Regions from separate parts of the Geobacillus zalihae genome, predicted to be linked through region 1. Evidence: predicted binding sites of a transcription regulator. Region 1 holds the regulator's gene; the other holds the start of a gene.
The links. Region 1 encodes LexA, which represses DNA repair genes until DNA is damaged. Its sites were predicted from a motif close to CGAACATATGTTCG; they were not measured.

Region 2: QWV57_RS17870 (DNA polymerase IV) is a predicted target of LexA. The motif match lies at 761-774, and genes of this name have one in related genera.

Annotation. Positions count from the first base shown of each region.
Region 1 is NZ_CP129217.1:1,237,918-1,241,375, reverse strand. It holds gene QWV57_RS06375 (YneB family resolvase-like protein) at 1-566, opposite strand, end outside; gene yneA (cell division suppressor protein YneA) at 586-891, opposite strand; gene lexA (transcriptional repressor LexA) at 1,043-1,666, shown strand; gene glnA (type I glutamate--ammonia ligase) at 1,730-3,064, opposite strand; gene QWV57_RS06355 (MerR family transcriptional regulator) at 3,104-3,458, opposite strand, start outside.
Region 2 is NZ_CP129218.1:18,055-21,512, reverse strand. It holds gene QWV57_RS17875 (IS4 family transposase) at 1-562, shown strand, start outside; gene QWV57_RS17870 (DNA polymerase IV) at 817-2,070, shown strand; gene QWV57_RS17865 (YolD-like family protein) at 2,067-2,414, shown strand; gene QWV57_RS17860 (UvrD-helicase domain-containing protein) at 2,640-3,458, shown strand, end outside.

The sequences.
Region 1 (3,458 bases):
GTCGCGGCGATATCGGCAAACGTCAGTCCGCGCTCGCGCAAGCGGACGATCTCCTCAACCGGCAGATCAATTCGATCGCGCCCGGCGTTTTCGCCCCGGCGCCTTAGGTTCCGCTCCGGTCGGTAGCCGCTGGCGATGGCTCGCTGCATGCCACGCTTAATTTTGGCGTTATGTATTTTTCTTTGGTACTCCTCGACAATCGCGATGATGGATAACACCATCTCATCGGCCTCCGACAGCGGCATCTCCCCGCGGTGGCTGGCGCTGTATATTTTCACCCCTTGCTTTTTCAAGCAATGCAGCACCGCCATGCGCGCATGGCCGCGCCCAAGCCGCGTTTCATCTTGAATGAGCAGCACATCGACCTCGCCTTCCTCGCAAAGCGAAAGCAGCTCCAACACGCCGTCGCGGTCGGCTTCATAACCGCTCGCCTGCTCGGCGATCACTTTAACGACTTCAAATCCACACTCGGCCGCCAGTCGCTCGAGCTCATCTCGTTGCCTCGCGAGCGACGTTTCCTGTTCAGCTTTGTCCGTGCTGACTCGGCAGTAAATGACCGCCCTCATGGCCAATCCCTTCTTTCCATCACTGATTGACGGCCACCGAGCCGCCCTGCTTTGATTTTAACACAGGAATGACAATTTGTTCACCGGCGGCAAGACGCGGGCTCGGCAAATGGTTGACATCGACGACCCAGCGGATGAACTCATCAGGCGGCATATGGTGTTCCTGTTCGTACTGTTTTGCCAGCCCCCAAAGCGTATCGCCGGGAGCGACCGTGATCGTCACGTATTCTTTTTTATCGACCGGGCTGCTGGCGTAAACGAACCCTGCCAACACGAGCGCAAACAAAAATGAAAACAAAACATAGTGCAGCAACGTTCTCCCCATTCTCCCCACCCTTTCTAGAATGTTTGTTCGCTTTCCTTCATTATAGTCAAGAACATTTGTTTGTGTCAATAAAAAACTCGAACTTATGTTTGTTTTTTCGTCTTCCGCATGGTATAATGAAGGCAAATGATGTGGCGAGAGGTGTGAAACCATGACGAAACTGTCAAAACGACAACAGCAAATTTTAGAGTTTATTAAACAGGAAGTAAAAACAAAAGGCTATCCTCCGTCGGTGCGGGAAATTGGGGAAGCGGTTGGACTGGCGTCAAGTTCGACGGTCCACGGGCATCTCGCGCGCCTAGAAAGCAAAGGGTACATCCGCCGCGACCCGACAAAGCCGCGCGCCATTGAAATTTTGGACAACGATATGGCCAAGGAGAGAGAAAAAGAGGAGATCATCTCGGTGCCGATCATCGGCAAGGTGACGGCCGGTCAACCGATTACAGCGGTGGAAAACATCGAAGGCTACTTTCCGCTGCCGAAGCGGCTCGCCGCCGGCGAGGAGCAGCTGTTTATGCTTGAAGTGATGGGCGACAGCATGATCGAAGCCGGCATTCTCGACGGCGACTACGTCATCGTCCGCCAGCAGTCATCGGCCAACAACGGCGACATCGTCGTCGCCATGACGGAAGACAACGAGGCGACGGTGAAGCGGTTTTTCAAGGAAAAAGACCACATCCGCCTGCAGCCGGAAAACGCCCATCTTGAGCCGATCATCGTCCGCGACTGCACGATTCTCGGCAAAGTGATCGGCGTCTATCGCCTGTTCGACTGACTCGTGCCGGCCTGCGCCCATAAAAAAGCTGCCCTGAAAAAAACGGGGCAGCTTTTTTATGAATCAGTAGAGTTCCATATATTGGTCCAATTCCCATTGATGAACCGTTGTCCGATACATATCCCACTCGATTTCTTTCGCTTCGACGAAATGCTCGAATAAATGTTTGCCGAGCGCGTGAATCATCACTTCATCGGACTTCAAGTTTTCCAACGCTTCATAGAGCGTTGCCGGCAAATCGACAATGCCTTCTTCGAGCCGTTCTTCTTTCGTCATGACGTAAATGTTTCGATCCACTGGCGCCGGAGGAGTGAGCTTGTTGCGAATGCCGTCAAGCCCAGCGGCTAAAAGCACCGCCATGGCCAAGTATGGGTTGGCCGACGGGTCAACGCTGCGCACCTCAATGCGCGTGCTCATGCCGCGCGAAGCTGGAATGCGGATGAGCGGGCTGCGGTTGCGCGCCGACCAAGCGACGTAGCACGGCGCTTCATAGCCTGGAACAAGCCGCTTGTACGAGTTGACGGTCGGGTTCGTCACCGCCGTAAAGTTCGGCGCATGCTTCAGCACACCGGCGATAAACTGCCGTGCCGTATCGCTCAACTGCAAGTCGCCGTTCGGATCGAAAAAGGCGTTTTCACCGTTGCGGAACAGCGACAGGTTGCAATGCATTCCTGAACCGTTAATCCCAAAAATCGGCTTCGGCATAAAGGTCGCATGCAATCCATGTTTGCGGGCGATCGTTTTGACGACGAGCTTAAACGTTTGAATGTCGTCGCACGCTTTAATCGCATGGGCGTATTTAAAATCGATCTCATGCTGGCCCGGGGCGACTTCATGATGGGACGCTTCGATTTCAAACCCCATTTCCTCAAGCTCGAGCACAATGTCGCGCCGGCAGTTTTCCCCAAGATCGGTCGGCGCCAAATCGAAATAGCCGCCGCGATCGTTCAGCTCCATCGTCGGGTGTCCTTTTTCGTCAAGCTTGAAAAGGAAGAATTCAGGCTCAGCTCCTAAGTTAAAGGCGTTGAAGCCAAGCGCCTCCATCTCTTTCAGCATCCGCTTCAAGTTGTAGCGTGGGCAGCCTTCAAACGGCGTGCCGTCCGGGTTGTAAATGTCGCAGATAAAGCGGGCGACTTTCCCTTTTTCTGCGGTCCACGGGAAAATGACGAACGTATCCAAGTCCGGATACAAATACATATCCGACTCTTCAATGCGGACAAATCCTTCGATCGACGACCCGTCAAACATAATTTTGTTGTTAAGCGCTTTCTCCAGCTGGCTGATCGGAATTTCGACGTTTTTGATCGTGCCCAAAATATCGGTGAATTGCAGGCGGATGTACTTGACATTTTCCTCTTTGACGATGTGTAGAATGTCGTCACGCGTATATTTTGCCATGTCCAAACTCCTCCCCGGCTCGGAAATCATGTTCCGTCATTAATGAAAGAAGCGAGCGAGATCTCCTTGGCGAAGCGATGCGCGCTGGAACCGCCCGGCCTGCAGCAATTCATTCCGCAAAATTTCGCGCAGTTCTTCGTCCGACAGCTTCGGTTTTCCTACTTTTTCGACTTTCTCCGCCTGCTGGTGGCGTCCTTCCTCCCGCGCGGCAAAAAGTTGCTTAATGCCGGCCAGGTTGACGCCTTGGTCGATTAAATCTTTAATTTCAAGCAAACGGTCAATGTCATTGAGCGAAAACAGCCGCCGGTTGCCTTCCGTGCGCGCTGGCGTGACGAGGCCGTGCTCTTCGTAATAGCGGATTTGGCGGGCCGATAGATCCGTCAGCTGCATCACG
Region 2 (3,458 bases), on a different replicon from region 1:
CGATCGATTTGTGGAGCAGCATCAGCTCTTTGTCATTCGAATGAAGGACAACATCGAACTTCATCAGAAAAAAAGCTTGAAACGCCTTTCCAGCACATCCTCATCGGTTCAAGCCGACTTCACGTGCCAGTTGGGGACGAAACAATGCCGATCGACCAAGCGTCACCGGGTAGTGATCTTTCGAGATGCAAATGGCCGCGACATTCGGGTCGTGACGAATCTCTTCCATGCGTCTGCGGAAACCATTGCCGACATGTACCAACAACGTTGGACCGTTGAAGTCTTTTTCCGTTGGGTGAAGCAATATCTGAATGTCCCGACCTTGTTTGGCACGACGGAAAATGCGGTATACAACCAACTGTTTGCGGCGTTCATCGCGTATGTGTTGCTGCGATGGCTGTATGATCAAACCAAAAAACAGACGAACGTCTCTCTTTCCTTCATTTCGTTCGTTCGCCGTTTTTTCTCTGGGCAGCTTCCTCTCGATTGGAAATCCGGGATGGCCGCTGCTTTGTTTGAGTATGCCCAAATTTATGGAAGACGTATGTCTAATTTTGGATAATCAACACTCGTGTCTTTAATCAATATTTTTGTATCAAACGATGGACTATACGTAACGAGCAATTCCTAATATAAAATACTATAAGTACCAGACCGGATGTATCCGGTCTTTTTTATTTTTAATAAGCATAATTGCTCCGTTTCATTATCGTAATACCTCATTTTTCCAATAATATCTTGACTTTTTTGACAAAATATAAGAACATATATTCGTAAATAGAACATGTGTTCTTAAAAAGGAGGGTCCTTGCGCCGATGTTGTTTGATATTTCTCGTCTGCCAAAAAATAAAATTTTATGTATCGATATGAAGAGCTTCTACGCCAGCTGCGAATGCGTCGATCATGGACTGGATCCTCTCGAGGATTATGTTGTCGTTGTCTCCGATAAAAACCGAAGCGGAAGTGTAGTTCTAGCTGCGTCTCCGAAAATGAAGCAAGATTACGGAATCAAAACAGGAAGTCGTCTATATGAAGTGCCTCGCCGTCGCCATATCCATATTTTTAACGCCCGCATGAAGCGGTATTTGGAAATCAGCGTGCAAATTACAGAACTGTTTTCTACCTTTGTCCCTTTTGAAGCGATTCTCACGTACAGCGTTGATGAGAGCTGGATAACCCTAGACGGTACGGAAAAGCTGCATGGATCCCCTCTGGAAGCGGCTCAAAAAATACGAAGCGCGATCTGGGATCAATTCGGTCTGCCTTCCTGCATTGGTATCGGTCCAAACCGTTTCATCAGCAAAGTCGTACTTGATGTATACGCCAAAAAACAAGGAATCGCTGAATGTACGTATGAAGAAGTTCCGAAAAAATTATGGCCAGTTCCGTTACGGGAAATCTGGGGCATTGGTAGCCGAATGGAGAAACATTTGAACAATATGGGAATGTACACGCTTGGAGATGTGGCAAACAGTTCCCTGGATCGCTTACGGAAACGGTTTGGCGTAATAGGAGAACAGCTCTACTATCATGCTTGGGGAATTGACTTAAGCCCTCCTTTTATCGACGCAAGGACCTTCCCTCAAAAAAGTATCGGAAAAGGAATTACATTACTGCGCGACTACTGGCGGGAAAACGAAATTTTAACAGTTGTGTTGGAGCTTTGTGAGGAAGTAGCAAAACGAGCGCGTGAAATCGGGAAAGTAGGACGCACCGTTTCGTTTAGCGTGCGCTATTCGCATAATGAAGGAGGATTCCATCAGTCCGTTACCCTTGATACCGCTACAAACTTAACGATGGATATCTACCGCGTCTGCAAGCGGATTTTTCATAAGTTTTATGACGGACGAAGTGTGCGCGTCATTCATGTGTCCCTTGAAAACTTAATGGATGAGGAAAGTTTGCAACTGTCCCTCTTTGAAGACAGAACGAAGGAACGCGCCCTTGCCAAAGCAATGGACGCAATCCGTGACAAATTTGGTCCAAACGCGCTGTTGCGTGCTGTCAGCTACACACCAGGAAGCGTCGCACGCATCCGCAATAACTATATAGGAGGGCATCAGGCATGAACCATCGCGATCGTGGAATCATCAAATACTCGCCCTTTTTAATGCCAGAGCACCGCAAAATGCTAAAGGAGCTGCGTGAAAAAGAAGTGCGAATCCATACCTCCTGTCACGACGAGCAACAATATGAAGAATGGAATCGGATCATTTTCGAGGCGATGGAGTTTGCTTCTTATCTCTCGATTCAATACATACATAATTATCGTTTATGCTGCGTCATCGGTCGTGTTCATTACTACGATCAACCAAACCAAACATTGCGATTCAAAGAAAAAGACAGCGGGAAAATCCATTATATCCCCGTTTCATCGATTAAGGAAATAAACACAGCCCCTTTCTCGCCTTGAAAGGGGCTGGTCTTGCTGCTTTTAATCCTCAAACAGCTCGTTAATTAAATCCTCAATTTCTTTTCTTCGTTTATCAGTTTCTTCTTTATACACACAAAAACTTCTTAATACAGATTTTTCCTTATATACTCCTAAAGACCTACATATGTTAAAATAGTCTATATACATAACTATTTTGGAAATATAGAAGAATGTAATATTTCAAGTTATAGAGGGGATATTATAATGGGTAAATCCGAGCAAGCACCTGTTTATTCATATTTAGGGGTTCTGCCTTCGTCCCGTATAACGTCAAGTTTGAAGAAAGAATTAAGCGCTTTCTTGTTTTCGGGAATAAAAGTTTTGTTATTGACGGATAAAGATGTTTCATTTACAGATGTGATGTCAGAGGAAGAAGAAAAGGCGTTTAAAGATAAGTATTTGCTGCAAACATTTATGCCCGATTCACCCGAATTTCAGATTAAGGATCATTTTATCATAATAGACGGCGAGGAAGTTCCAGATGAAATTTATGATGTTGCAGAGCATTTCCTATCGTTTAATCTCGAGCAGTACCTGATTGAGCATGCACCTGCCGATGAGCATTTATCAGTGAAGGCGGGGGCCGGTACGGGAAAGACAACGGTAATGGTGCAGCGCGTTATGTATCTGCTTCAAAAGGCCGGCGTTTCGCCGAAAGAGATCGCGATGATTACATTCACGAGAGATGCAGCGCAGGAAATGTTTCACCGTCTCAGACAAGAGTTATTCAACCGTTACCAACTTACAAGACAAGTTCGTTATTTGCAATATATTGAAGAATTAAAGAAAATGCGCATCAGCACGATTCATTCATTTGCGAAGATGTTATTAAAGGAGATGGGGGCTGCGCTCGGCTACGGAAGGAATGTGCAGATTCGCACGTTCAAAAATGAACGAAAAAGGATTATCGAAGCAGAGCTTGAAAAGTATTTGCTGAAAATGCAGGATGAGGAACAAAAGAGCTTGGCAGAACTAATATCTCCGTTGCGGCTGCATGAGCTGATTGACACGTTAAACAGTTTT